3 regions of the Pseudoalteromonas sp. MMG024 genome follow, and region 3 is predicted to be linked to each of the others. Evidence: predicted binding sites of a transcription regulator. Region 3 holds the regulator's gene; each other region holds the start of a gene.

Region 1 (10,374 bases), on a different contig from region 3:
GCTAGAAGCCATTGACGGTGAAGAAATGCACGAGCGTATTTCACAAAATGATGATATTAACTTGGTGATCATGGACATCAATCTGCCAGGGAAAAACGGCTTAATCTTAGCACGCGAAATTCGTCAGCAACGTAATATTGGTCTTATCTTTTTAACTGGTCGTGACAACGACGTAGATCGTATTCTTGGTCTAGAAATTGGTGCAGACGATTACATTACCAAACCATTCAACCCACGCGAGTTGACAATTCGTGCACGTAACCTTTTAACGCGCACTAACTCAAATGGCGACGAAATCGAAAGCAATAGTTCTGGCCTTCTTACCTTTAATGGCTGGGAACTTGATGAAAATAGCCGTTGTTTAACTTCGCCAACAGGTGACGTTAAGCGCTTACCTAAAGGTGAATATCGCGCATTACGTTTAATGCTTGACGCTCCGGGTCGTATCTTTAGCCGCGATCAGCTAATCAAGCACATGACAGGCCGTGAATTACGCGCTAATGACAGAACAGTAGATGTAACGATTCGCCGTATTCGTAAGCATTTCGAAAGCGAAGCAAACACACCAGAGCTTATCAGCACAATTCATGGTGAAGGTTACCGCTTTATTGGTAAGATTGACTAATTAGTTAATCAGCTAAATCCAATACTTGATGAAGGGCTTTAAGCCCTTTTTCTATATCTGAAACTAATTCAATCAACCACTGTGCTAATTGGCTATCCTCAGCAGTTTCAGCATTGTCTTCCATTCGCTTCGCGAGCTGTTGCACTACTTTTAAAGCCACTGAGCCTGCCGCACCTTTTAGTTTATGAGCAACTGATTTGTATTCACTGTATTGCTTATGCTCAAGGGCTTGTTCCAGCTCTTTTAAGTAATTTGGCCATAGCTTTTCAAACAACTGCACACCACGTAAGAAAGACTGAGCGCCCATAGACTCAACAAAATCTTCTAATGTTTCAACATCCAGTAATTCACTATCCTGTGTTGTAATCAGCGTAGATTTTTTATCGAAACTCTTGTCTTCTAATTCAACCTCTTTGGTTGAATGAGGGAATAATTCTGCAAGTACTCCATCAAGCTTTCGTGTATTAATCGGCTTAGCCAATGATCCTTGCATAGTAACGCCTGCTAAATCTTCCTCAGCGCGGCGCACGTTTGCGGTTAATGCAACTAATGGTAAATGGTCAAACTCTTCACGTGAACGCACAATTCGCGCCACTTGGTCGCCATTGATGTCGGGCAATTGCATATCGAGCAGCACTAAATCTAGATCATCTTCGGTTTCAATAAACGAAAGTGCATCTTCACCTGTTTCCGCCCAAATCACATCGTGACCACGCTGCTCTAGCAAGTTAATTGCGATATCTGCGTTAAGCGGCACATCTTCTACTAATAATATATTTAGTGGGCGCCCATCATAAACTTGTTGCACTGGCTGCTCGGTTAATAACAATGGAATTTCAATACTAAAGGTACTGCCCTCTCCCTCATTACTATCAACATGGATATCGCCTTCCATAGCCAAAATAAGTGCACGTGACACCGCTAAGCCAATTCCAGAGCCAAGTGCGTTGCCTCCTGATAAATCAGGCACCTTATAGTATAAATCGAAGATTCGGCTTAACTCATCCTTGGCGATACCAATACCTGTGTCGCTCACACTAATTTCGAGATAAGATGTGTTACCGCGATAGACGCGTTTACAATCGAGTGTGACGGTTCCTTGCTGCGTAAACTTCACCGCATTATTAATAAGATTCCACAATACCTGGCGTAAACGGGTCGGGTCGATTTCCACATGTACATCAAACACGCCGTCTTGGTGTACTTTAAATTCAAGATCTTTCTGTTGTGCGATTAAGCCGCCAAAATTAAAGATGTCATTGAGAAAATCAGCAAGATTGACGCTCTCACATGCAATGTCTAATTGCTCTCGGTCCACCTTATCAAGGTCGATTATGTCGTTGAATATATTGCCAAGGGTTTCTGCACTCGAAAATACTGTGTTACACCAGCTGCGCTGATCATCGTTTAACTCGGTATCAAGTAGCATGCGAGTTAAACCAACAATACCGTTAAGTGGTGTACGTAACTCATGGCTCAGGGTTGCAATAAATTTACCCTTGTCTTTATATGCAGTTTCGAGATCTTGCTCTGCGCGCTTACGCGAAGTGATATCTCGACCAAAACCCAGCAGGCCTATGTATTCGTTATTTGGATTAAAGAACGGTACCTTACGCATTTCAAACCAGCGTAATTCTTTATTAACTTGGCAACTTACATCTAGCGTGACAGAAACATGGTTTTGCTGAACTTCGTTATCGGTGTTAAGTACCGATGGTGTTAACCCTTTGCCAAAAATATCATCCGCGCGACGTCCAATAAGTTGTTCTGACGACAACCCCATCACCTCTTCAAACATTCTGTTGCAACCAGCAAAGCGGCCTGAGTTATCGCGGTAATAAAATAAGTCGGGAGATGAGTCCACAATTGAGCGCAACAGCACTTCTTGCTCATCTAGCTCTTGTTGTGTCCGTTTACGTTCAGCAATTTCTCGGCGCAACTCTTCAATCGCTCGGCGCTTTGCTTGGAATGCCAATTTCCTGTCGTCAATTTCATTATTTAAACGACGAATGTTTTCTTTTAGGCTTTGGTTGAGCAGCTTTTCTTGTTTGGTAGCACTTTCAATATAGTGATTGGAAGCACTCAATTGATGGTTAATATCAAAAATAGAAATGATAAATAATGGCGCTAGAATTGAAGCAAATACCAACATGCCCACAACTTCTAACCAAGGCACTTCGCCTAACGAGATATAGTAATAAGTGCAGGCTACCGCTAACGCAATTAATTGAATTAAAACAAAAATGACCGCCCCAGCTTTACCTGTGCCAAGGCGGTCAATTAATCGGTTAAGGGCGATTACCCAAAAGCTTGAAAGTGAGCTATTCATAATATGTAACTATAGTTCAAGTTATAGCTCACCACGCAAAGTTATAGGTTTGGTGAAACCGTCAGCTTATTTGCAACTTGCGAAAGCGAACATACTCTAAACTCACCGCCACGTACTTTAGCTACGCCTAAGCGTGCCAATGCTGAACTGCTTTGTGCAATTGATAAACTAACGTCTTGCTCATTAATTCGGTCGTTACCAAGTGCCTGCTTAGCACCTGTTTGACACATCATTTCGTTCAACTTGAAGAAGTTGTTACGAGATAGTGCCTGTGCTGAAGTTACTTGTGGCTGAGACCCATTTAACTGAGTTGCATACTTCCAACTTGGGAACTCCACCGAAACGCCACCGCTGCGCATTGCAATATGATCACCATGTGTAAAGTAGTGACTTGTAAACTCGCGTACACCACCTTCATTATTCTCTCTGTTTACTTCAAACAACCACATACCGCCTGAGCCAATCACTTCTAGCTCAAGGTTATTATCTTGATTGGTAACAACGACAGCTGTTTTATCATCTAAACCAAATATACGCTGATTATCACTAAATAATGCAGCATGTAGACCGCGTAATTGTTTACCGCGTTTCGATACTTGAGTGTCAACAATACCAAACGGTAGTAATGGTAGAATTGGTGATTCAACAACTGTAAAGTCACGTTCGCTTTCAAGTGCAATACAATCAGCACCTAAGCTACATGCGTCATGGCCAGATGCGAAAGACATAGGCACAATCGTATTAATTTCATTAACAGCGCCCGCCAAAATGCTAAGTGGTTTTCTAGCATTGGTGATCGCATTTACACTGCCACCTTCAACCGCAACTAACACTTCATTTTTATTAAACATATCAATGATTTTTGTAAGCGATTCACTTGGTGCACCGGTTGGCGTGTAAAACGCGTGGTAACTTAATAGCGGGCTACCATCAGCAATATAAATCGCATCCATTCGCTTGATTGTGTCAATTAATGGCGACGACTTTTTGCATTCGCTTACTTGCTGACGATATAAATCTGGGTAAAGTACTTCACGGCGAAAGCTCGCTAAACGCTTTATTTGGAACTCTTCTAGGCTATCGCAAGACGACTTTTCATATTCTTTTGCCGTAATCGCCGTTTGCATTGCTGCATCAATTGGCAACCAGGTCGCTTCAAAACCAATTTGTTCAAACAACCCTAGATAATAGTCAACGCGTGCATAAGGGTCGCGATCTGTGCCTGTTACTACAGCAATACGCGGTTTGCGCTTAGGACCTGAAATTTCAACACTTAAATCAAATAACTTTTGGTAAGCAAGTGTTGCCTCTAAGTTTGTGCTTTGCGCCCAGTTAACTTCGGTTTTTTTGCGTTTAGAGCGACTTTCAGCCTGCTTTTGCTCTAACAAATCGAATAAGTTGCGCTTTTCAAATTCGTACAAACTTTGCCAAATATCACGACCTGAAACCGTCTCTGTGCCGACTTCAATTGATACACCACGCAGCGCTCTTACAAACTGGCGCTCAGTTAGTGTTTTGTTCTCAAACTTAGGTTTTACCGCTTTTAGAATATCAGCAACTTGTTTCTTTAACTCGTCTTGTTCAGTCCAAGCATACTCAGAAACCCGTAACAGTGCTTCATCGGTAATATCAAAAATTGCTTTTTGTTTTACATCATCGGAAAACGATTCTTTACCTTCTTTCGTACAGAAACGTTGATTTTCACTGGAACAAACCTTAAGGTCGTCTGAGAGAATAAGCAATGTGTTAGCCGAAACAGCCGCCACGGGTGTGAACGCAACAAAAGAAGCTGCGATTATTGAACTAACAAAAGTTTGTACGTTTTTACTAAACGTGTTTTTATTTGTCATTTTAAACAAGCAAAGTCGAGCCAAGCGCATAAGTAACACCATTTATTGTTATTTTATTGCGTCAATCTAGATACCGAACAGAGCGAGTCGGCAAACCCCAAATTCGAATGAGCACAACGGAATCTTGAATTTTACCCAGTATCTGCGCGAGTAACAAGTAGTAGCGCTGTTAAGCCAACAAAATTCCCATAAAACCCAATCGATGTAGTAATAAAGTTTTGGCACTTTTATTGCTTAATTCATTTTAAAAAAGTTTGCGTCAAAGTTTTGATTTGGAGTATCTATGGAACTTGTTTCGTTATTAATTCTAGTGTTAGTGGTTATGGCGGCATTTGTTGCGTCAAAATTTACCCATTCGGGAAATCCTTACCCGTTTACACAAAAAAAATCGTTATTTACTCAGGTAGAAACGGCGTTTTTAAATTTGCTGGAAAAAGCGATTGGCTCTGACTACAAAATTGTAAGTCGCGTTAGGTTGGTTGATGTTTTAGATTTTCAACCGGGCACCGATGACAAGTCGCGTCGCAGTGCACTTGCTAAAGCGCAAAATAAACAGCTTGATTACGTATTATTGGATAAAGAAAGCCTGAAGATTGTTGCAGCAATCGATTTAGTCAATAATGCCAGTAAAAATGGTCACAAAGCCAAAAAAGACTGGTTTGTAAATGGCGCGTTAGAATCTGCCGGAGTACCGCTTATTCGCATAAAAGTAAAAACGGGTTACAAGCCACAGGAAGTGAGACAGGCCATTTTATTTAAATTGGGTAAACAAGTAACCAATTCTAAACCACCTATTCGAAAAGCAACCAGTAAACCCACGGCAGTGTTGTCTCCGTCACAGGTTAAATCGCAGTCAACGGCTCTGGCACAAGTTTAATTTTTAGAGCGTGTTATTCTTTACCCGCTAAAAACCCGCATGTTGCGGGTTTTATTTTGTCTGTGAATTTATTAGTAACCTAGCTATAATTCCGCCATATTTTATTTATTCCCTATAAATAGGCGTAACCATTATGAAAATCGGTATTATTGGCGCAATGGAGCCAGAAGTAGCTATTTTAAAAGCTGCGATTGAAAACACTAAAATTACTGAGCGCGGTAGCTTCACGTTTTACCAAGGTCAACTTGCTGATCAAGACGTTATTTTAGTTCAATCTGGTATTGGTAAAGTCGCTTCGGCACTCGCTACTACGCTAATGATTGAGTTGTTCGCACCAGATTGCATTATCAACACTGGCTCTGCGGGTGGTTTTGAGCAAAGCCTAAACGTTGGCGATGTGGTTATTTCAAGTGAAGTGCGTCATCACGATGTTGATGTTACTGCTTTTGGTTATGAAATGGGTCAAGTACCACAAATGCCACCAGCGTTTATTGCTCATAAAACACTTGTAGAAAGTGCTGAAAAAGCGATTGCTGAAATGTCGAAAGGCATTAAAACAATGGTTGGCCAAATTTGTACCGGTGATTCATTTATGTGTGATCCTGTGCGCATTGACAAAACACGCGAACAATTTCCAAATATGTTAGCGGTTGAAATGGAAGGTGCAGCAATTGCACAAGTATGTCATCAACTAAATACACCATTTGTAGTGATTCGCTCGCTGTCAGATATTGCTGGTAAAGAATCACCAGAATCATTCGAGTCTTATTTAGTGAAAGCATCAGAAAACTCATCAGAGATGGTGATTGCACTGTTAAAAAATCTAAAGCAGGTCTCTCTGTAAGTGGCATTTGAGCTGCCATTTTTTTCAACCAGCGCATGGCAAACAATATTGCTTGCGCTGGTTAGCTCACTATTAGTTATCCCCTCGCAGTATCACCCTACTCCGCTTTTTCGCCTACTGATAAGCAAAATGGCTGGGCGTATTTATGATGCAAACGCATCGAAGGTTTACGCATCCTTTTCTTCCTTATTACTAAGTTGTTTAATTGTGGGCTGCGTCGCAATGTTGGCGATTGGCATCACAAGCTTTGCCCAATACCCCGTTGCGTTAGAGTTGTTAATCTTATTTTTACTGATCAACAATCCTTACACTAACGCTAAATTAAAACGCGCAGCATGGCTATTAACACAACAACAAAAGCCTGTGGTACGTGATATTTTAAGCCAGTTTTTACGTCGTGATAGCAAAAACTTATCAGAGTCTGGATTAATAAAGACAATTATTGAACACCAAAGTTTAAGCTATTTTCGCCACTTCTTTTTGCCACTTATTCTTTATTACTGCTTGGGTTTTAACGCAGCACTTATTTATTGCCTATTTTTACATTGTGCCAATGTGTTTTCTAAAACCGCGCCACCAGATAGCCAGTTCAGTAGTGCAACCAACGCCGTTATTTATTACTTAGAATTTTTACCTATTAGGCTTTTTTGCTTGCCTTTACTGCTTAAACCTAAAACCCAAGCTTTTCGCTACTTAGCGCTATTTGTAGATAATGGTTATCAAAAAAACTCGTGTTTTTTGCTTGCTTGTCTTAGTGGTTATCTTAGCGTACAACTTGGTGGCCCTGCTTTTTACTCTGGTAAGCGCTATAGCAAAACACGCATCGGACCTAAAACACTGCCACAGCAAAAAGCAATTAAACAAGCGAAAAACGCACTGATGTTTGCTAGTGCATTTTGGCTTTGCCTTATTCTTTTCTTGGAAATTATTTATGTCGCGACTAACCATCTCTAAGCTTATATTTGTTTTTACTTTATTGTTAAGCTTGCCGATTTCAGCAACGCCTAAACGCATTGCATCACTTGCCCCCCATTTAACGGAATGGACATACTCGCTAGGATTAGGTGAAAATATTGTCGCCGTAAGCAGTTACAGTGATTTTCCTGAAGATGCCAAAAATCACCCTGAAATAGCCGATGCTAATGGTATTAACTTAGCTAAGTTAGTTGAGTTAAACCCTCATCTTGTACTAGTTTGGCGCTCTAACGCTAAACTTGGCCAAATTGAGAAAATGAAAAAGCTGGGTTTAAAAGTGTTTATCTCCAACCCACATACTTTAGAAGATATAGAAAACGAAGTGCTTGCGCTGGGCGAAACATTAAACGCCAAAAATAAAGCTATTAACTACACATCACAATTTAAACGTGAGATTAGCGAGTTAAAAACGCGCTATCAAAAAGAAAAGCCTGCCACTGCATTTTTTCAACTCTGGCATACACCGCTTATGACAGCCAATAAACATACTTTGGTTAATCAAATTTTTGACATCTGCGGCCTAAGCAATGTATTTGCCGACAGCTCGGTTAATTACCCAACCGTCAATAAAGAGCAGGTCATGTTAAAACAGCCTGAATTTATTGTGATTTCAGAGATGGATGAAGACAACACACAAGCAAAAATTTGGCGTGATATGAATTCAATTCCAGCGGTTAAAAAAGGTCAAATAATAAAACTCAACCCAGATCACTTGCACCGCTACACCAATCGAGTGCTTATTGCAGCAAATGAGTTATGTGAAAAGGTCAGCGCCTTTCAAAACTAACTAAGCCCTTCAATTTCGAGTAATCGCTTTTTCGCAGCTAAACCACCGGCGTAACCCGTTAGTTTGCCATTGCTACCAATAATACGGTGGCATGGCACAATTATCGAAATTGCGTTAGCACCGTTGGCATTCGCAACTGCTCGCACGGCACTTGGCATATTAAGCTTTGTTGCCAATTCACCGTAGCTTTGCGTTTGACCATAGTCAATTGCTTGTAACCCCTGCCAAACTAACTTTTGAAAGTGAGTACCTACCAGCTTTAAAGGAGTTGAAAACTGTGTTAATTCACCTGCAAAATAAGCTTCTAGTTGATTTATAGTCTGCTGGTTAAGATCACTGTTTGCGCAAACAAACTCTGCGTTTAACCCTTTAACTAAGCGGCTATCAACAGCACTGCGGGCTTTTCGCTCTTGCCAATCACACAAACATAATTGCTCATCAATCGAGCCTATTATTAATTTGCCTACTGGGCTTAAATATTCGGTCGTTAGTATTTTAGACATATAAAAAAGCCCACTTTCGTGGGCTCTAATTAATTAACAGTTACTTTAGCGAACTTACGCTTACCAACTTGATAAACTTCCGTTGTGCCAGCTTCAATCAACATTTTGCTGTCTGAAACTTTTTCTTTCGCGTTAATCTTTACCGCACCTTGTTTGATCATGCGAATTGCTTCTGATGTGCTCGCCACTAGGCCTACTTCTTTTAGTAAGCTTGCAATGGTTAGTTCGCCATCTGCAGTGATCGTTACTTCTGGAATATCATCCGGCAACGCATTCTTTTGGAAACGCTTAATGAAATCTTGGTGCGCACCTTCAGCTGCTTCTTCTGAATGGAAGCGTGCAATCATCTCTTTCGCGAATTCAATTTTGATATCACGTGGATTTGTGCCATTTGCTACCTTTTCTTTCAGTGCATCAATTTCTTCAATGCTTAATGCGCTAAGTAGCTCGTAGTAACGCCACATTAGATCATCTGAAATCGACATTACTTTACCAAACATATCATTTGGCTCATCAGTAATACCAATATAGTTACCTAATGACTTAGACATCTTTTGAACGCCGTCTGTACCTTCAAGTAAAGGCATCATTAATACGGTTTGTGGTTTTTGACCTTCGTCTTTTTGTAGCTCACGACCCATTAGTAAGTTAAAACGCTGGTCGGTACCACCGAGTTCAACATCTGCTGCTAATGCAACTGAATCCCAACCTTGTACTAATGGGTATAGGAATTCATGAATTGCAATTGACTGACCGCCTGCATAACGCTTTTTGAAATCGTCACGCTCTAACATACGAGCAACCGTTTGACGCGCAGCTAGTTTAATCATACCTGCTGCACCTAGGTTTTCCATCCACTGTGAGTTGAATGCAACCGTAGTTTTCGCAGGATCTAAAATTTTAAATACTTGCTCTTTGTATGTTTCAGCATTAGCAAGTACATCATCACGAGTAAGTGGCTTACGCGTTACATTTTTACCTGTAGGGTCACCAATCATACCTGTGAAATCACCAATCAAAAAGATAACTTGGTGACCTAAGTCTTGGAAAGTTTTCATTTTATTGATTAACACAGTATGGCCTAAATGAAGATCCGGTGCCGTTGGATCGAAGCCTGCTTTGATTTTTAATTTTTTACCTGACTTTAATTTTTCAATTAACTCATCTTCAATCAGGATCTCTTCAGCGCCACGCTTTATTTCTGCTAACGCTGCTTGGATATCAGCCATGTATTTCTCCATTCGAAAAAGCACGTTGTCGCACTTTTGCAAAAAATTCATTTTTTAATATAACAATTTCTTGATTCTACCCTATATTTTGGTCACTTTAAATGCACAAAACACTGGCGCTACAGGTGATATAAGGTTATTCTGATTTTATTCACTTTTATTTAATTAATGTAGCAAAAGGCACATTATGGTTTTGCAAGTACAAAAACTACCGAAAAAACATAAATTGTTGCTCGCTGGGGTAGTTACATTTATTTCCGCATTGGTGCTGCTACCCTCTGAGAAGGCGAGCGCATCAAGGCATACAAATCATGATGCGCTAGAAATCGGCAAGCGTTATGAATTAGCAATTGAA
Region 2 (10,374 bases), on a different contig from region 3:
TGCGGCGCTATCACCAAAGATTTAATCGGCAGCGAGTTATTTGGCCATGAAAAAGGCGCGTTTACTGGCGCGGTTGCACAAAAGCAAGGTGTGTTTGAACAAGCTGAAAACGGCACTTTGTTTTTAGACGAAGTAACCGAAATGCCGATAGATATGCAACCTAATTTACTGCGTGTATTAGAAACCCAACATGTCACACGCGTTGGTGGTAACAAACAAATTCCGGTAAATTGCCGCGTTGTTTCAGCCACGAACCGCACCATGAACGAGATTGCCGAAAAGAAAGTACTGCGTGAAGATATTTATTTTCGCCTTGCGGTTTTTCCAATTGAAATACCGCCGTTGCGTGAACGAAAAGAAGATATCGAACTATTAAGCGAGTACTTTTTAGATGATTTAAACCGTGAATATAAAACTCAGTATCAGTTTTCACCGACGAGTAAACAAGTGCTATTTGCCCATCATTGGCCGGGTAATATACGCGAGTTAAAGCACAGTATTCACCGCGCGTTTATTATGGCTGATCCAAATAGTCAAACAATCGATATTGAACAAATAGAGCCATCGCCTTTTGCACAGCCACCAGCAAGCAATCAAGCTGCAGCTGTTCAGCAAGCCTTTACACCTAGCGCGCCTGCGGCGACCTATGATGCGCCAGAAGTTGATGTTGGAAAAACCATTGAAGCGGTAGAAAAAGAGCTTATTTATAAAACCCTTGAGTCGGTTTCGGGCAATAAAACACTGGCCGCTAAGTTACTTGGTATAAGCACTAAAACACTCTATAACCGATTAAACGCTTACGAAGAATCACTGTAAAACATGATTTGCGAGGAAACATGACTGACAACAATGAACAACTTAATACCTTAGTTCACGATGCACGAAAACCACTAAATCATATTTCAATGCATGCTGAAATTATTAAAATTTTGAGTGAAGATGCGGCGAAAAACAGCGAAATTAGCGATGCGGCGAATAAAATAATCGCCGCAAGCAAAGCCTGCAGCGAGCTGTTACAACAAATCGCGGAAAACGCTAAGTGAATATAATGAAAGCATTTTTCGATCGTGCCATTCACAGCATCGGCTTTGCATGGTGCGCATTTGTCATTATTGTACTGGCTATCATCTCAATTACCTTTGTTGGGTTACAAAACACCCAAAGCATTGCGCAAATTCAGCAAAGCTTTCAAAACACATCAAAAGTGATGCTGGCTATTGACCGTTTGCACATCGACTTACTCAACGCCGAATCAAGCCAGCGCGCTTATTTAATTACGCTGCAAGAAGACGATTTAGCACCTTACAAAAAGGCGTTAGATCAATTTTCTGAGAGTATTACGCAAGCCCGCGAAATTCGCTCTGAGAGCGATATTCAGCAAAAACGTATCGACAACTTTGTGCGCTACGCCGAAGCTAAGTTTGCCTTAGTGGGTGCTGGTATTCGCCACGTACAAACAAATTCTGAGCGCTCACCAAAGCGCCTGTTAAAAGATGTGCAAATATCTGATTTAGACTTACGCACCATTTATCAAGAGATCATTGAAAACGAAACGGTTATTCGCAATCACTTACTTACCCGCTTAAGTAAGGCACGTAAAACCTCTGAGGCAAACCTAATTTGGTTTGCAGCCATTAGTATTATCATGAGTAGTTTGCTTTTAATATTGCTCATTAAACACTTGCGCAATGTTAAGCAAAACGCATTAGAGCTTGAAAAAAGCAACGAATTACTTGAAGAAAAAGTACAAGAACGTACCCAAGCGCTGGAACTTTACGCCGAAGAGCTTGGCCGCAGTAACCGCGAGCTAGAAGACTTTGCGTTTATTGCATCACACGACCTACAAGAGCCGCTGCGTAAAATTCGTGCGTTTTCAGCGCGTATTACTGAACTTTATGCCAGCGCAATTGACGATAAAGGCAAAGATTACTTATCGCGCATGGATAATGCTGCTGCGCGTATGTCGTTGTTAATATCAGACTTATTAGCTTTATCGCGGGTAACGACTAAAGGGAAAGCCTTTGGTGAAGTAGACCTAAACGCTGTGCTTGAAGGTGTACTGGACGACCTTGAAATCGCCATTAACGAATCAAACGCCACCATTACGCTGGCAAGCATGCCAAAAATTGAGGGCGACGAAAGCCAGCTACAACAGTTATTTTTAAATCTGTTATCGAATGCGCTTAAATTCAGACAAGCCGACAAAGCGCCCGAAATCAAAGTAACTGTGTCAGAGGCCGACGCCCCAGCACAGCATTTAGATGAAATTACCAGCGAATGGATACAAATCGATGTGTGCGACAACGGCATAGGCTTTGAACAAGATTACAGCGATAAAATTTTCACCCCATTTCAGCGTTTACACAGTCGCACCGCTTACAAAGGCACAGGCATTGGCTTGTCGGTTTGCAGACGTATTGTAGAGCGCCATGGCGGCCAAATTACTGCGCACAGCGAAGTTGGCCAAGGTACAACATTTACCATGATACTGCCGATTGCAGCATCATCATTTCATTTAGAGGAAAATAGTCATGCTGGAAGCTGAAGTAAAACGAATTAATATTTTAATGGCCGACGATGACGAAGATGATCGTTTACTAACCCAAGACGCACTTGAAGAAAGCCGAGTCATCAACAATTTGTATTTTGTAAATGACGGTGTTGAGCTACTGGCGTATTTGAACAATCAAGCGCCGTTTGAAGATAAACAAAAATACCCGCGCCCTAATATTATTTTGCTCGATTTAAACATGCCACGTATGGATGGCCGCGAAGCGCTAAAGCTGATTAAAGAAAATGCCGAATTGCGCTCTATTCCGGTGGTTATTCTGACTACTTCAAAGCAAGAAGAAGACAAATTGCGTGGTTACGATCTTGGCGCAGCATCATACATTACTAAACCGGTTACTTTTGAAGGCTTAGTTGAACTGATGAAACAGCTTGGTAAATATTGGATTGAAATTGTTGAACTGCCATAGGGATTAATATGACAAGTATTGAGCGCGTACGTGTATTACTGGTAGAGGATGATGAAGACGATTATTTGCTTACGGTCGATTACCTTGAGCAAATTCCTAATTACCAATTTGATGTCACTTGGTTAAGTGACTATCAAGGTGTGCTCGATGAGTTAAAGCAGCAACCTGTCGATTTATGCTTTTTAGACTATCACTTAGGCGCTCATACGGGTTTATCTATTTTAGAAGCCGCTAAATCACTTAAGCTCAGTACTACGTTTATTATGCTTACTGGGCAATCAGACGAACGGCTTGATAAAGAAGCGCTTGCTCACGGCGCAGATGACTTTTTATTAAAATCTGAAATAAGCAGCCCACGCTTTAATCGCGCGATTTTATATGCGCTATCACGACGCGACTTGGAGAACGAGCGTTTAGAGCGCTACAAAGCCGAGGCAGATAGCCGCGCAAAAGACCGTTTTATGGCGCATTTAAGCCATGAGTTACGCACACCGCTTACTTCAATTATTGGTTACACTGAGCTGCTGCGCGACAACCGCCAACTTAGCAATATTAAGCCCGAATTAGACATTATTCATAACAACAGTCAGCATTTACTTAACTTGCTGAACGACGTACTGGATTTATCAAAAATTAATGCCAGCAGTTTAAATATAGAAAAATCACCAACCGAGCTCGGCCCGTTAATTGCCGATCTGCAAAGTTTGTTTTCAATGGAAACAAAGAAAAAAGGCATTGCGCTTAGCATAGTAGCAAAAGGCGACCTGCCGAAAGCGATTATGACAGACGCTAAAAGGCTAAAGCAGATCTTAATTAACCTTGTTTACAACGCCATCAAATTCACCCCCGAAGGCAAGGTTGAGGTGGTGTTTAAGCTGGTGCAGCAAAGCCAGAACTATTACTTGAATGTGGCTGTACAAGATACCGGTATTGGCATTGCAAAAGAAAAACAAAAGCAAATATTTAAGCCGTTTGAGCAATTACAAGACACCATTACCCGCACCTCTGAAGGTGCCGGTTTAGGGTTGGCAATTAGTGCCGCTTTAGTTGAGCTGTTTGGCGGAAAAATTGCGCTCGAATCCGAAGTAGGTGTTGGTAGTACCTTTTGTTTTGATATTGATTTAGGCACTGACATTGGTGAATGTCAACCTCTGAGCCTAGCAGCAAGCAAAAGTGATGAAAGCAACGTTTGCCCATTATCACTTAAAGGCGATGTATTAATTGTTGAAGATCTGCCCGAGATCCAAACCCTATTAAAAAACCTAATTAGTAACACAGGTGCAAAGGTTGCCTGTGCAAATAACGGGCTCGATGCCGTTAACTTAGTGTGCTCAGACGAGCAGGCGTTTGATCTTATTTTTATGGATTTGCATATGCCCGAAATGGGTGGCAGAGAGGCCATTGTTACGCTCAGAAAGCAAGGTATTAACACACCGATTATTGCCCTCACCGCAGCTGCGCAAAAAGACAATATCGATACCCTGCTAGCGCTTGGTTTTGATGGCATTATTACCAAGCCAATTAATACCGAATTGCTTTACCAGTCTCTTGAAGCGCATTTACAAGCAAAACCATGCACCAGCGAAAAGCCCGCTTCTTCCGCTAATGAAAACGCAACTAAACAGCGTATTTTAGTGGTAGAAGATGATAAAAACACCCGTGACTTAATGTGTTTGCTGTTTGATTCTCTTGGCTGTGAAAGCCACAGCGTAAGCGGTTTTAGCGAATGCTGTGCCTTGTTAGACAACGACACCGCGTTTGATACGATTTGCCTCGATTTAAACCTGGCTGATGGCTCGGGTTTAACCCTTGCAAGTGAAATAAAGGCAAGAGAGTGTTATGCCAACCTAGTTATTGTTAGCGGTAGCGAACCCCCCGCTGAAGCACTTGCCAAACACCAAATTGAGCATGTGATCTTAAAGCCTGTGTCGTTAGCGGATTTAAAACAGGTGATTTAGTGCGCTAGCTTTAAGTGATGCGCCAACTAAAATGGGGCAAGTTTTCAATAAAAACCGCCCCTTTTGTATATTATTGCAAACTAAAGCGATATTATTGCGAGCATATCTTCGTCGTCTTCATCCATGCCCACTTCTTGAAAACCAAAGCGTGAGTAAAAGTCTTTCGCTACAGGATTTTTAGGGTTATAGCATATTTCAATCTCACACAACCCCGCTGTTAACCTAATCGCGTCAAGCGCTTGATTTAATGCGATTCTGCCAATGCCTTTATTTTGATGTTTGTGATCTATCATAAAGCGCCAAATAGACACTTTTTCTGGTGATTCTTGCACCCACATAAAAAAGCCAACAGCTTGGTTATCACAATAAATTGCTTTGCAGGTATAGCCCGAGTTGTAATGCGATTCAACCAGCGACCACATATTACACGCCACGTAATCTTGCTGATCTTCTGTTACATCTAAATCACACACTAACTCATAATTTGAACTGGTTATTTCTTTAAGTACTACGTCCATATATTCTCTAACTGATATACCTAGAGAAAAATGAACTCTAGGTAAGTTTAAAAGTAACCTGAACGCGGGTTCAGGTTAAATAAAACAAGAAGTTAGTAGACCACACAGACTAATAAAGAGTTCAAAACAACTGCTAAACGACACTTGTTAAGTGCTTTAACCATTAATGATGTGTGCGCCAGTAACTTAGACGTTGGTTACTGGCATTTGATAGTTACGCGAATAAAAGCGCAAATTGATTTACAAGAAAGATGCTGGCATAAAAGATAAATGCGATTGCGCCAGCCCAAAAAATTAACGTAAATACTTTGAGAGGTTTGAACGAATTTCTTTCCGGGTGCGGGCGTAAAACAAATAACAAAGTAAAAATTGTGATAGAAATTAAGGCCGTTAAAGGCAAACTCACCACCCATTGCAAAACAGTATATGCTGGCTCACCTTTCTTCGCATTACTGTTATTCGCTGCATACAATAAAATGCAGGGAATAAAAGAAAATAATACAGCCCAAACAATGCCTTTCTTAAACCTTCTAGTCCAATCATCTTTCAAATTTTTGTCATTTCTAACGGCATCAGCCGCGGCTAAAACAACAACAGATACGGCCCCTAAGCTTGAGAACAATCCTTCGTCCATTATTTTATTCCTTGTCTAAATATTAATTATCTTTTTTGTAGCATATAACAACACTCAAGCTATTGCTATATATAATATTTCCCAATTGATATACGTGTAATTAATAGGCATAAAAAAAGCACCTTTCGGTGCTTTTTGGTAGTGCAGTAATTGGGACAGGATTAAGACTGTTTTACAACGCGAAGGTTATCTTCTACGTTTTCAACGTCGTCTGCGTTTTTAGCAATTGTGATTGCTAGTTGCTTTTCAGCTTCTGATTCAACTTCACCCTTTAAGGTAACGTTTTGGCCTTCAACATCAACGTCAATGCTCGTACCGCTAATATCTGTATCGAACAATAAGCGTGTTTTGATTACCGTTGCAATTTTTGCGTCTACAAAGTCAGACTCAATTTGACCATCGTCTTTTTCTGACTTATTTTTGCTATCTGGTAGCACTGTTAAGCGGTTTTCAACCTCTTTAACACCGTCGATACCAATAACTAACTCTTGTGCCAGCTTTTTATCAACATCGTGATTTACTTTACCCGTAAGTGTTACCACACCTTTATCTACATCGGTGTTAATATCAAACGAATTTAGCTGTGTATTGAAAAGTAAGGTTGCTTCAGCTTTACCATCAATCCAAGCGTCGCTTGCTTCTTTTTCCCACTGGTTGTCTTTCGCGTTTACTGAAAGAGCAGTTGTAGATAAAACAGTAACTAGTGCAAGTGTATTAAATGTACGATTCATAATAAATTTCCTTTTTGCTGAGTTCGATTTACTTAATGCACTTCACATGCCAGAATTTTTAACATTAAATATCAGTAACTTAAATAAATTAAGACATTTACCAATGTAGCATTTACATAACCAGTGTGAAAAAAATCCATGTACGTTTTACACAAATACACAGTGCCACTATTACAAAAACCTCACAACACCTTAGCCTTACTCAATTTAGCTACGCTGGCATATAAACTGCGTAACCCAAAGTAACGTCATTACATTATTAAAGGAGCAGTTATGTCGATTACATTGGAGAAGTTTTGGTCTCTTATAAATGAAAAGCTCACCCACTGGCTTGAAATAACCATAAAGAATTTGCCCAACCTGGTGATTGCACTCGTAATCTTTATCGTATTTTTAATGTTATCCAAATGGATATCGGGCTGGGTAAAGAAGTTACTTAACCGTATTTTTGAATCATCGCAAATTGCTGGCCTTATTACAGGCATTTGTCGCATGGTGATTATTGTAATTGGTTTCTTTTTCGCACTCGACATTATGGGGCTCTCAAAAGCGGTAGCATCATTACTTGCAGGTGCAGGTATTATTGGCCTTGCTATTGGCTTTGCTTTTCAAGATATGACGGAGAACCTAATTGCCGGCATTGTAATGGGTATTCGTAAACCCTTTCGCGTTGGCGACATAATAGAAGCAGGCGATACCTTTGGCACGGTTGAGCGTATTAACCTGCGCAATACCTTAATAGAGAACTTTTATGGACAAATGGCCATAGTGCCCAACAAAATCCTGTTTAAGAACGAGCTATTAAATTACTCGCGCCTACGCAAACGTCGTATTGAAATACCTGTGGGGATTTCTTACGCAGACGATGTAGATAAAGCACGAGACGTGCTTACCGATGCTATTAATGATCTTGATGGCGTAATTAAACAATCTGAAACTGCAGTGTATGCCAGCGAGTTTGCTGACAGCTCAGTAAACCTGCTTGTATGGTTTTGGATAGACTACCCAGGCGAGGTTGGCTTTATGGAAATGCGCCACAAAGCGGTTGCTACTATTCATAAAACACTTGAGCAAAACGACATCCTTATTCCGTTCCCAATCCGTACGTTAGACTTTAACGCAAAGGGTGGCCACTCTTTGCAAGATATACAGAGTCAAGATAAGTAAAAACTTCATAGTGCCTGTAAATGTGTCGCAGGCACTTTTCCATAAAAACCGACAAGCACTTGATTTTAATTGATTTTATTTTTGGCACACGCCATGCATTAATAGATTGAACCGTTAAGAAAATTGAAAAGGAGCATTTATGTCAAACTCAAATTACAACTTAACCCCGGTAAAAGAGCTTGTGAAAGTTTTAAATGGCGGTATCGAATTTTATAAAGAAGCCAAATCAAAAGTTTCTAGCCAAAGTCTTGAAATCATCTTCGAGCGCATGATTTCTGAGAAAGAGCGTGCCGCGGCTGAATTACAACCTTTAGTAGTGCTTGATGAAGGTGAAGTCGAAACGGATAACGATTTCATGGTGTCATTACGTGAAACATACACAAAAGTGCTCTCGGTGATAAGCACAGACAAAGAGCACACGTACATCTCACAACTTGAAGAAGTAGAGGACCGCGTTCTTGAAAAAATTGAGGCAGCACTAGAAGAGCCTCTGCCAGCGCCTTACTTCAGTACGCTTAAGCTGATTCAAAACAGCATGCAAGCGTGTCACGACGAGATGAAAGCACTACAAGAAGTAACCGCTTAATATTTTGAACTTAACCCAAATTAAGGAGGATGTATGCTTGGTTGGTCACTTACATTTATTGTTTTAGCCATTGTTGCCGCTCTTTTAGGATTTGGTGGCATTGCAGGCGCCGCAGCGAGTATCGCGAAGATTTTGTTCTTTGTATTTGTCGCTCTGTTAGTTCTGTCGCTAATTTTACCCAAAATAAGGGCGCCCAAGGCCTAAGCGGGCCGTAAAACCGCTATTACTCAATTAATTTTATAAGGAAAAATATCATGAAAACATTAATGACAATGACAAAAGTAATTGCACTTGGTGCCGTATTTACATTAACGGGTTGTTCTGAAGGCCCAGCAGAAGATGCCGGCGAGCGTATTGACGAAGCCATCACTGACGCGCAAAACAAAGCAGAAGATCTGTGTGAAAAAGCGAAAGAAGAGATTGGCACTGAAGAACAAAACTGCTAATAGCTTTGCAACCACAGAATTTATTAATCTGATTTAAACCCCAACGAGTAGGCCTAAGCGACTATCATCATCCCCTGATAGTCGCTTTTTTTATTTTAAAATTTAAACCACACCACGTCGTCAAACCATAACATCTAAAAAATAACTCTCTGATATTTCATACTTTAATAGATTTATGATTCAACCACTGTTCAAAATAAGTTAAAAATACTTTTACCTGCATTGGTAAATATTGCCTGCTTGCATAAATGGCTTGTACGCCCACAACTTCAGTATCGCTGTGGTTAAACCCTCGTACGTATTCATCTAATAGCAATACAAGCTTGTTGTTAGAGAGATCTTCTCTTATGTCGATCAACGATTTAAATGCTATGCCATGACCTTGAACTGCCCAATGCCTTATTACTTCACCATCAGAGCACGATAAATGCGGTGCTACCTTTATTAACTGCCGTTTGTTATTAATTTCAAAGTACCACTCGTTTAGTGGTTGTCCTGAGCGCTCTAAAATCAAACATCGATGCTTTAATAACTCTTTCGGGTGTTGCGGTAATCCATAATTTTTTATGTAATCGGGCGAGGCACATAGCACTCGTCGATTTTTAGCTAACGGCCTACTAATAAGGTTACTGTCTGGTAAATTACCAAACCTAAAAGCGATATCTACCCCTTCATCGATGATGTTAATTAAGCTGTCAGTTAACATTAAATGAGGTGAGACATCTGGGTGAATACTGCTAAATTCTGCAAGGGCGGGGGCTACATATTGTCGGCCGAAATCAGATGTTGCCGATATTCGTAAATGTCCTCGCAAGGTGTCTTGCGATTCTTGAAGCATGTTTTCCGTATTTTCTACCTCTTCAATTACACGTAAACAGCCAGCATAAAAACGTTCACCAACATCAGTTAACGAGATACTTCGTGTATTTCGCGTCAATAACCTCGTGCCGTAACGCATTTCAATTTGGTTAATGCGTGCTGTCATGCTTGCAGGTGAAAGCCCTAATTTTCGTCCAGCTGCCGCCAATCCTCCCGCTTTTACAACGTGAACAAACAACGCCATATCATCAATTTTAGCCATAATTCTTCAGTTATTCTGAATAGTGATTTAACTCTACGAACAATTATCAACTTAGTCAAAATAGTTAAACTGAATACATCGCTTTAAGGAGGTTGATATGCAATTTAATCACGCACTATTGCTAGCATCGGATTTAGATGAAATGTCTCAGTTTTTAATACGAGCACTTGGTTTGCAAAAAGGACGACGTCCGCCATTTGGTTTTGCAGGTGTTTGGTTGTATGACGAGCTCAATGTGCCTTGTATCCACATTGCAAAAAGAGATGACATTAACC
Region 3 (10,374 bases):
AGTCACAACAAAAGCAAATACCACAGCTTTAATTGCGCCATTTAGAATGTCTTTTTCAAACGATACTTGTGCCTGCATAATTGACCAAAAACTACCTGAATCCACACCAAGCCAATCAACACCAACAATATGTGCACCAAGAATCGCTACCGCCGAGAAAATCATCGCAAGCAGCGGCATACTAATCATGCCAGCCCAAAAACGTGGCGCAATCACACGTTTTAGGGGATCTACAGCCATCATTTCTAAACTAGTCAACTGTTCTGTTGCCTTCATTAAACCAATTTCGGCAGTTAATGCACTGCCTGCACGACCAGCAAATAACAATGCCGTAACTACTGGGCCTAACTCTCGCAATAAGCTTAGCGCAACCAATGGGCCAAGACTGTCTTCAGCACCGTAATCCACCAACACTGTGTAGCCTTGTAACGCCAATACCATGCCGATAAAAAGGCCTGATACTAAAATAATAATCAGTGATAAAAAGCCAACCATATAAAGTTGCTTTATCAATAATGGTGTACCCTTTTTGAAATTTGGCACACTAAAAATAGCGCCTAACAACATAATTAGCGCACGGCCTATGCCTGCTAGTGTGTCTAGTGTATTGCGGCCGATTGTTTGAATAGTATTAACCACGTTCGCTTCCCATTAATAAATCTTGTTCGTATGGCGCAGCATCAAAGTGGAATGGTACAGGGCCGTCAGATAGCCCTTGTAAAAACTGTTGAACTAGCGGCGATTTTGACTGAGCAACCTGTTCAGGTGAACCTTCACCAATCACTCCTTTATCCGCTAAAATCACGACATGATCCGCAATACTCATCACCTCTGTCACATCGTGCGTTACCACCAAAGAAGTGATATTAAGCGTTTGGTTTAGTGATTTGATTAACTTAACTAACACGCCCATTGAGATTGGGTCTTGTCCTGCAAAAGGCTCATCGTACATGATTAATTCGGGGTCGAGTGCAATTGCCCGTGCCAGTGCCGCACGTCGTGCCATACCACCTGAAAGTTCTGACGGCATTAAGTCTCGCGCGCCACGCAACCCAACCGCTTCTAATTTCATTAATACGATGATACGGATAACATCTTCTGACAGTTTAGTGTGTTCGCGAAGTGGAAAAGCAATATTGTCAAACACGCTCATATCAGTAAATAAAGCGCCGCTTTGAAATAACATGCTCATACGTTCACGCGCTTGGTATAACTCGCTGCGTGACATTTTGGGAATGCTTTCACCTGAAAACAAAATGTCGCCTGAATCGGGTTTCAGCTGACCACCAATCAAACGCAACATGGTTGTTTTACCGATACCACTTGGTCCCATTATCGCGGTGATTTTTCCTGTAGGAACGCTAAAGCTCATGTTTTGATAAATCACTCTATCGCCACGAGAAAAGGTAACGTCCTTTATTTCAACTAAACTTTGCGACAAGTCGCTCTCCTAGAATTAATTGCGCACTGTATTCTAAGCGTTTTAAAAATGTTCTGAAACCTATGAAAAAGTAAATATTTGTAATAACACTTACAAAAGCTGTGTTTTAAATCCAGATTTGATATTATTTGGTGTTATCTAAATTTTGGTTTTTATTCAATAATGTTGTTATCAATTGCTATTTTAATTGCAGGATTTGTCGGCTTAGTTTGGAGTGCGGACCGCTTTGTTTTTGGTGCGGCTGCACTGGCAAAGAACTATGGTATTCCAACATTAATTATTGGTTTAACAATTGTCGCGATGGGCTCATCGGCACCTGAGATGATGGTATCGGCGCAAGCGGCGCTAGCAAAACAAACAGACACAGCTGTCGGCAACGCGGTTGGTTCAAATATTACTAATATTCTGCTAGTACTCGGAATTACCGCGCTGTTGCGCCCGCTGAGTGTGTCATCGAGTACACTAAAACGTGAAATGCCAGTAGTAATGCTAGTATCGCTCGGTGCTTGGTACATTTTATCGGACAACTATTTAGCATTCGGTGAAGGCGTTGCTCTTATGGTGAGTTTCTTCATTTTTATTGCTGCAGTGACCATTATCTCGGTAAAACAAAGCAAAGCAACCAATGCCGAACACGACCCCTTTGTTGACGAAGCCTGTGACGAAGTGCCTGACAATGTACGCACACCGATTGCTCTTATGTGGTTAGTTATCGGCATGGCGATTTTACCTATCAGTTCACATTTTATTATTGAATCTGCAACCGATATTGCCAAACTATTTGGTATTAGCGATTTGGTGATTGGCCTAACTATTATTGCAATTGGTACCAGCTTACCTGAACTTGCGGCGTGTGTTGCTGGCGTACTTAAAAATGAAGACGACTTAGCGCTAGGCAACATTATTGGCTCAAATATCTTTAACCTGTTAGCGGTATTGTCGCTTGCGGGCATTATTAATCCATCAAGCGTTGATCCTGCAGTATCGAGCCGCGATATCTTAATTATGTTAGGTGCAACAGCAGCCCTTATTGCAATGAGTTTGAGTATTCGCGGTTCACGCCGTATTAATCGTGTTGAAGGCGGTTTGTTGTTAGCTGCCTTTTTAGGATATCAATACCTTATTTTCTCAACAGTAAGCGCTTAAGGCAAAGTCATGAACTTTATTGCTCGCGGTAAACGCGTTTTAGAAATCGAAAAAAATGCCATTGAGCAACTCGCTCAATATATTAACGATGACTTTAGCAATGCGTGTCAGTTGATGTATGACTGCAAAGGCCGTGTTATTGTCATTGGTATGGGAAAATCGGGTCATATCGGTAATAAAATAGCAGCAACGCTAGCAAGCACTGGCACACCCGCTTTTTTTGTCCACCCAGGCGAAGCAAGTCACGGCGACTTAGGCATGATCACACAAGATGATGTGCTATTGATGATCTCTAATTCAGGTGAAACCGCAGAAGTGATTAACCTGATCCCAGTAATCAAGCGCATTGGTGCAAAAATCGTAGGCATGAGTGGCAAACAACACTCAACTCTTGCACAACAATCTAATGTGCATATTTGTATCGCTATTTCAGAAGAAGCCTGCCCTTTAGGACTAGCACCTACAGCAAGTACTACAGCAACCTTGGCGATGGGCGATGCGATTGCTGTTGCATTGCTTGAAGAAAAAGGCTTTACCGCCGATGATTTTGCTTTATCACACCCTGGCGGCAGTTTAGGTAAGCGCCTATTGTTAATGCTTAAAGACATTATGCATCAAGGCGAAGCATTACCTGTGGTCGCTGAAAACACAACGGTTAAAAACGCTCTGTTAGAAATGACAGCCAAAGGGCTTGGTATGACAGCCGTTGTCGACAATAACGGATTACTTTCAGGTATTTTTACCGATGGTGACCTGCGCCGAATTTTAGAACAACGCATTGATATTCACGCTACAGCTATTTCAGAAGTGATGACGAAACAGTGCACAACAGCAAATGAATCGATGCTTGCTGCTGAAGCCTTAAACATAATGGAACAAAAGAAAATAAACGGTTTGCTTGTAGTTGACCAGCAACAACAGCCAATTGGTGCACTTAATATGCAGGATTTACTTAAGGCAGGTGTTTTATGAGTTTAACTTTATCACAACAGCTTTTTAACGAATTATATGCACAAACTAGTACTGACGTATTTGCAAAAGCCAGCAAAATTAAACTACTGATTTGCGATATCGATGGCGTATTTTCAGATGGGCGCATTTACCTTGGTAATGATGGTGAAGAACTTAAAGCATTTCACACTAAAGATGGTTTTGGTATTAAGTCACTAATTAACAGCGGCGTACAAGTAGCGGTAATTACAGGTCGCAACTCAAAGATTGTGGAAAACCGCATGAAAAGCCTTACCGTTCAACATATTTATCAAGGGCAAGAAGATAAAATTGTCGCTTTTAATAACTTAAAGAACACGCTATCACTTGATAACGAAAACATTGCTTATATTGGCGACGATAGTCCTGATTTACCCGTAATGGAATTAGTTGGCTTTGCTGTAGCAACCAATGATGCTCACCCTCTGGTAAAACGCATCGCTGATTATAAAACTACCATGCTAGGCGGTTTTGGCGCAGTAAGAGAACTGACCGATTTAATTATGCTGAGCCAAGACAAAACACTTAGCCACGCAGGCAGTAGCAGCTAATGTCGGCGCGTATTGCACTTACTATACTTTTCACCATTGCTATGGTTTGGCTTTGGTTGCCTTATTTCTTTACACCCAAAGAACCAAAGCCGATTGTTGAAAACGTTGCCAGTATTCCTGATTACATTGCAACCGACTTAAAACAAACCAACTTTAATGAATCTGGTACTGTTAGCCATAAAGTAATGGCGCGAAAAATGTCGATGTATCAAGATTTAGGTTTTACCCACTTTGAAAAACCGCAATTTACTATTTTTTCTGAACAAGGTGTGTGGCAACTCACAGCCGATGAGGCCACGCTCTACAATAACGAAAAGCTCATTTTGGAACAAAACGTTATTGCCAAAAGTCTAACGCCAAATATCATGCTCAATACAATTGAAGCGGCAAGTGTAGAATATTTAATTAATAGCAAACTAATGACTTCTCAATCCGAAGTAAAAATGACAGGTCCTGGACTTGAAATTAAAGGACAAGGCCTCAATGCTAATTTAGAAGAGCAAGTTATTAAGTTAATAAACCATACAAAGACCACTTATTATGACCAATAACATGACGAAATTACTGTCAATCGCTGGACTAGCCTTCACTTTGTGTATCACAAGTGGACACGCTATCGCTGAGCAGATCAAACTTAAGCACCCACTTGAGATTGACGCCGATGAGCAAGCTGCTCGCTTAAAAGAAAATGTCGGTATTTTTCGCCATAATGTACAAATTAAGCATGGCAACATGACCATCACCGCCGATTACCTTGAAGCACATAAACGAGCTGAGTTAGGAGATAACCAGCAATTGCTTATTGCCAGTGGTGACCCGGTAAAATTTAGTGCTGAACAAGAAGATGGGTCAACCATTGTCGCAAGTGCTAAAAAAGTCACTTACGATGTGGCTAAATCATTATTTACAATGTCTGGTGGCGCTAAATTTCAACAAAATGGCGACATGATGTCAGCAGATACCATCATCTATGATCGCGCAGCTGAAACAGTGACGTCTAAAAAAGCTGAAAACTCAACTAACCAAGTAAAAACCATCATCAATACGCAAAATGAACAAGGCGGACAATGAGCACATTAATTGCCGAAAAGCTGGCTAAAAGTTACAAATCACGCCAAGTGGTAAAAAATGTTGGTTTAGAAGTGAAAGCTGGCAGCATTGTTGGTTTGCTTGGCCCTAACGGTGCCGGTAAAACTACGACCTTTTACATGATTGTTGGTTTAGTACCGAGCGACAATGGCGTTATTCGCATTGATGATAATGACATTACATTGCAACCAATGCATAGTCGCGCCCGTTTAGGTATAGGCTATTTACCGCAAGAATCGTCGATTTTTAGAAAGCTTACTGTGTATCAAAACATCATGGCGATTCTAGAAACACGCAAAGAACTTAATCGTGTGCAACGCGAAGAAGCGCTCGATGATTTATTAGAAGAATTTAACATTGGCCATATCCGAGATTCACAGGGTATGGCATTGTCGGGCGGTGAACGTCGTCGTGTGGAAATTGCGCGCGCATTAGCCGCAAACCCCAAATTTATCCTGTTAGATGAACCTTTTGCTGGTGTTGATCCTATTTCAGTGATAGATATAAAGAAAATAATTGAGCATTTGAAAAATCGCGGCATTGGCGTGTTAATAACAGACCACAACGTGCGTGAAACCTTAGATGTATGTGAAAAAGCCTACATTGTTTCTCACGGCGAATTAATCGCATCTGGCACGGCTGAAGACGTTTTAAACAACCAAAAAGTACGCGATGTATACCTAGGTGAACAATTCAGACTATAGTAATAGTTATAGGCCTTAACTTTGGAATTGAATTGTTAACTAGCGGCTTGAAATCGAAAGAAGGATTAGAATAACTACATGAAGCAATCTTTACAGCTTCGCCTTGGGCAGCAACTAACAATGACTCCACAATTGCAACAGGCTATTCGCTTGTTGCAGCTGAGTACGTTAGATTTGCAGCAAGAAATTCAAGAAGCGCTTGATGCCAATCCTTTACTTGAAGAAGACATTGACTACAGTGACGATAAACAAAACAACGAAAACACTGAGTCAAACAAAGACGAATCATTAAACGGCGATGATATTGAAGCAGCGCCAAGCCAAAGTGAAATTGAATCAAGCGACGCACTTAGCAACGAGAATATTTCTGAAGATTTAGCTATGGATGTGTCGTGGGATGATTATATCAGCGCCGCACCTGTTTCTGTCAGTAACGCCCCAGCTCCTGACAACGATACTGTATATCAAGGCTCTACCAGCGAATCATTGCAAGATTACTTGATGTGGCAATTACGCTTAACGCCGTTCAGCGACACCGACGAGATGATCGCAACCACAATTGTTGAAGCGGTAGACGATTCGGGTTATTTAACACAAAGTAGCGAAGAAATTTTAGAAGCGGTACAGCAATCTGACGACCAAGAACAAATTGAACTAGACGAAGTTGAAGCGGTACTTAAACGCGTTCAACTCTTTGATCCTGTTGGTATTGCTGCGCGTTCGTTACAAGAATGTTTATTGATCCAGCTCAATCAGTACGACAAAAATACCCCTTGGCTAAACGAAACAAAGAGCGTAATCTCAAACCATATGGAACTTTTAGGGTTACGTGATTATCGTACAATAATGAAGAAGGCTAAACTCAAGGAGCCTGAGTTAAAAGAAGTCTTAACATTAATACATAGCCTTAATCCAAAGCCAGCTGAAAGCATCATAAAAGAAGAACCTGAATACGTGGTTCCCGATGTTTCAGTAAAGAAAATTAAAGGACGCTGGCGCGTTGATTTAAACAACGATAGCATGCCAAAGATCCGCGTGAATGAACAATACGCTGCGCTTACTCGCTCGATGAAATCAAGCACTGACAGCCAGTTTATTCGCAACCATTTGCAAGAAGCAAAATGGTTTATTAAAAGCTTAGAAAGTCGCAATGATACTTTATTAAAAGTAGCCAATTGCATTGTTGAACAACAACAGGCATTCTTTGAATATGGTGACGAAGCAATGAAACCTATGGTTTTAAACGACGTTGCCGAAATGGTCGAGATGCATGAGTCGACTATCTCGCGTGTAACAACGCAAAAATACATGCATACACCACGTGGCATTTATGAGCTTAAATACTTTTTTTCAAGCCACGTTAGCACGGAAAATGGGGGTGAGTGTTCATCCACCGCGATTCGAGCACTGATCAAAAAGCTAGTTGCGGCGGAAAATCCTGCTAAACCATTAAGTGATAGCAAGATTACCGACTTACTAGCAGAACAAGGAATTAAAGTGGCGCGACGCACTATCGCAAAATACCGTGAGTCGCTATCCATACCACCGTCTAATCAGCGCAAGAGCCTGATCTAGACCAAATAGAAGGAAAATGCTTATGCAATTAAACTTAACAGGTCGTCACGTAGAAATTACTGATTCTTTAAGAGACTATGTCACTAACAAATTTGCAAAACTAGAGAGGCATTTTGATCATATAAATAACGTGCACGTTATTCTAGATATTGAAAAACTATCACAAAAAGCAGAAGCTACTATGCATGTTAACGGTGGCGAATTGTTTGCCTCTACCGAGCATCAAGATATGTATGCAGCAATCGATGGCCTGGTCGACAAACTAGACCGCCAAGTAATTAAGCACAAAGAGAAACTTTCTCGCCACTAAAATGAAATTAACCGATATTATTGCTGAGGACTGCGCTAAAACCGCGGTCCTTTTTAATAGCAAAAAAAGACTGTTTGAATTTATTAGCGACCTTGCCCATCAGCAAGCCCCTGATATTACTTCTCAAGAGTTTCTTGAAGCCTTACTGCAACGCGAAAAGCTAGGTAGCACGGGTATTGGTAAAGGCCTCGCCATTCCTCATGGCCGCATTGATGGCCTACAAAATACCATTGGCTTTTTAATTGTAAATCAGTCACCTATTCCGTTTGATGCCATTGACGATAAAGACGTTGATATTTTTATCGTACTGCTCATACCAGAACAAAAGTGCCAGCAACATTTGCAGACTTTAGCCACCATCGCTGATAAACTAAAAGATAAGCAGTTTTGCCGTCAACTACGTCACGCTGAAAATAATCATCAGCTATATCAAATCATTAGTAGTGAGGCGAGTTAACTAAGGGAGATGTAAGTGCAACTTATTTTAGTCAGTGGTCGTTCTGGTTCAGGAAAAACAGTCGCACTCAGAGTATTGGAAGATCTCGGGTATTATGTTGTCGACAATATTCCTGTCAATTTATTGCCTTCGTTGATCCGCTCAGTTTCAGATAAATACGATAAAATTGCAGTGAGTGTTGATGCTCGCAATATGACTAAAGAGCCAGAGGAGATAGAAGAAGTACTCGACTATTTACCTGGTTTTGCAACGCCGACCTTATTTTACCTTGATAGTGATGATAGCACGCTAATTAAGCGCTTTTCAGAAACGCGCCGCTTGCATCCGTTATCACTGAATAATATCTCCCTTGAAGAAGCTATTGAAGCCGAGAAAAAACTGCTCGACCCTATCGCCTCGCAAGCAGATATTTTTATCGATACAACAGGCTTAAGTGTTCACCAACTTGCCGATAGCATACGAGAGAAAGTACTCGGTAAAAAATCAAATCAGTTAATTATCACGTTTGAGTCATTCGGTTATAAGCACGGTATTCCAAAACATGCTGACTATGTTTTTGACGCCCGCTTTTTACCTAACCCGCATTGGGAGCCAGCACTTAAGCCGTTAACAGGATTAGACCAACCGGTGATCGACTTCCTTTCTAGCCAGCCTGTGGTTCATAAATTTGCATGGCAAGTGCAAACCTTTATTGAAACTTGGTTACCGCATTTAGAGCGTAATAACCGTAGCTATTTAACCGTTGCAATTGGCTGTACTGGCGGCCAGCATCGTTCAGTTTATTTAGCGCAAACACTGGCTGATAGCTTCGCCAAACACCATAAAAACGTAAAAGCCCACCATCGTGAGCAAGTAAACAGATAAGCATAAGCGACTATTATGTCAGTTGAAAAACGATTTTTAATCGAAAACAAGTTAGGGCTACATGCTCGCGCTGCAACCCAACTAGCAAAGCTCGCAATGGCATTTGATGCGAAAATTAGTTTATCCCAAGGCGGTAAAACGGCTGAAGCTGATAGTGTATTGGGTTTAATGCTGTTAGAAAGCTCGCAAGGTAAAGAGGTATTAGTGCGTTGTGAGGGTCCTGACCAAGATCAAGCGTTACTTGCCATAGGCGATTTAATTCAAGCTAAGTTTAACGAAGACGAATAAACAGCTAACTTAGTTAAAACATTTTTCTGCAATAATGCTACAATAAGTTAGACGTAAGTTAACTCTAATAAATCAAAGAGTTGCAATCATTCACTCCAACCTTCAATAAATAATAGGGTGAACATGCCAGAAGCACTAGAACAAGACTACTCACAAACACAACTACATGAGGTTACAAAAGCCCTAAGTAGCGGCATGTTTGTGCATGTTCGACGCATGCTAGCGCATATGCCACCGTGTGATATTGCTTTATTGTTGGAGTCTTCACCGCATAAAAGCCGTACTGTTTTATGGCAATTGGTTGACCCTGATCTGCAAGGTGAAACCTTAGAAGAACTTTCTGAAGATGTGCGTAACGGCATTATCGCGCAAATGGATCCTGCGCTAATTGCCGCTGCAACGGAAGAAATGGATGATGATGACCTTGCAGAGGTGTTACGTAGCTTACCCGATACCGTATACCAAGAAGTATTGGGCTCAATGGATAAAACAGATCAAGAACGCGCGACATTTGTTTTATCTTACGAGGAAGAAACCGCAGGTGCTCTAATGAGTACCGATACCATCACGATTCGCCCTGATGTCACGCTTGACGTAGTTTTGCGTTATTTACGCTTAAAAGGCGAATTGCCTGAAGGTACCGATGAGCTTTATGTTGTCGATAAAGAAAACAAATTTTTAGGCGATATTCAGCTTGCAACATTATTGACAAAAAGTCCGTTACTCACTGTACGTGAAGTTATGGATAATGAATCTGAAGCTATCCCTGTCAGTATGGGTGAGTCAGAAGTTGCTCAATTATTCGAACGTCATAACTGGATTTCAGCCCCGGTTGTAGACGAAGACAGCCAATTACTTGGCCGTATTACCATCGATGACATTGTTGATGTAATTCGTGAAGAAGCCGAACACAGCATGATGAGTATGGCGGGTCTTGATGACGAAGAAGACACCTTCGC

What was found. Region 3 encodes sigma-54, which starts transcription at its own class of promoters, with help from an activator protein. Its sites were predicted from a motif close to GTTGGCACGNNNNTNGNNT; they were not measured.
Region 1: a site for sigma-54 is predicted at 5,022-5,040, ahead of L1068_RS16380 (DUF2726 domain-containing protein). Genes of this name have one in related genera too.
Region 2: a site for sigma-54 is predicted at 8,067-8,085, ahead of L1068_RS18870 (PA2169 family four-helix-bundle protein). Genes of this name have one in related genera too.

Annotation. Positions count from the first base shown of each region.
Region 1 covers NZ_JAKFZO010000018.1:37,801-48,174, forward strand. Annotated here, with positions in the region: gene arcA (two-component system response regulator ArcA) at 1-625, shown strand, start outside; gene L1068_RS16370 (ATP-binding protein) at 630-2,954, opposite strand; gene L1068_RS16375 (hypothetical protein) at 2,996-4,804, opposite strand; gene L1068_RS16380 (DUF2726 domain-containing protein) at 5,088-5,681, shown strand; gene mtnN (5'-methylthioadenosine/S-adenosylhomocysteine nucleosidase) at 5,815-6,525, shown strand; gene L1068_RS16390 (cobalamin biosynthesis protein) at 6,526-7,479, shown strand; gene L1068_RS16395 (cobalamin-binding protein) at 7,457-8,287, shown strand; gene L1068_RS16400 (methylated-DNA--[protein]-cysteine S-methyltransferase) at 8,284-8,790, opposite strand; gene tyrS (tyrosine--tRNA ligase) at 8,820-10,019, opposite strand; gene L1068_RS16410 (peptidoglycan DD-metalloendopeptidase family protein) at 10,207-10,374, shown strand, end outside.
Region 2 covers NZ_JAKFZO010000026.1:4,601-14,974, reverse strand. Annotated here, with positions in the region: gene L1068_RS18915 (sigma-54 dependent transcriptional regulator) at 1-816, shown strand, start outside; gene L1068_RS18910 (hypothetical protein) at 837-1,043, shown strand; gene L1068_RS18905 (sensor histidine kinase) at 1,049-2,545, shown strand; gene L1068_RS18900 (response regulator) at 2,532-2,978, shown strand; gene L1068_RS18895 (response regulator) at 2,987-4,936, shown strand; gene L1068_RS18890 (GNAT family N-acetyltransferase) at 5,017-5,454, opposite strand; gene L1068_RS18885 (hypothetical protein) at 5,669-6,088, opposite strand; gene L1068_RS18880 (BON domain-containing protein) at 6,250-6,819, opposite strand; gene L1068_RS18875 (mechanosensitive ion channel family protein) at 7,093-7,986, shown strand; gene L1068_RS18870 (PA2169 family four-helix-bundle protein) at 8,126-8,572, shown strand; gene L1068_RS18865 (DUF1328 family protein) at 8,606-8,776, shown strand; gene L1068_RS18860 (hypothetical protein) at 8,839-9,018, shown strand; gene L1068_RS18855 (LysR family transcriptional regulator) at 9,176-10,099, opposite strand; gene L1068_RS18850 (VOC family protein) at 10,197-10,374, shown strand, end outside.
Region 3 covers NZ_JAKFZO010000005.1:158,036-168,409, reverse strand. Annotated here, with positions in the region: gene mlaE (lipid asymmetry maintenance ABC transporter permease subunit MlaE) at 1-639, opposite strand, end outside; gene mlaF (phospholipid ABC transporter ATP-binding protein MlaF) at 632-1,441, opposite strand; gene L1068_RS06590 (calcium/sodium antiporter) at 1,604-2,587, shown strand; gene L1068_RS06585 (KpsF/GutQ family sugar-phosphate isomerase) at 2,597-3,559, shown strand; gene kdsC (3-deoxy-manno-octulosonate-8-phosphatase KdsC) at 3,556-4,128, shown strand; gene lptC (LPS export ABC transporter periplasmic protein LptC) at 4,128-4,679, shown strand; gene lptA (lipopolysaccharide transport periplasmic protein LptA) at 4,681-5,199, shown strand; gene lptB (LPS export ABC transporter ATP-binding protein) at 5,196-5,921, shown strand; gene L1068_RS06560 (RNA polymerase factor sigma-54) at 6,000-7,496, shown strand; gene hpf (ribosome hibernation promoting factor) at 7,519-7,806, shown strand; gene ptsN (PTS IIA-like nitrogen regulatory protein PtsN) at 7,808-8,263, shown strand; gene rapZ (RNase adapter RapZ) at 8,279-9,127, shown strand; gene L1068_RS06540 (HPr family phosphocarrier protein) at 9,143-9,415, shown strand; gene mgtE (magnesium transporter) at 9,539-10,374, shown strand, end outside.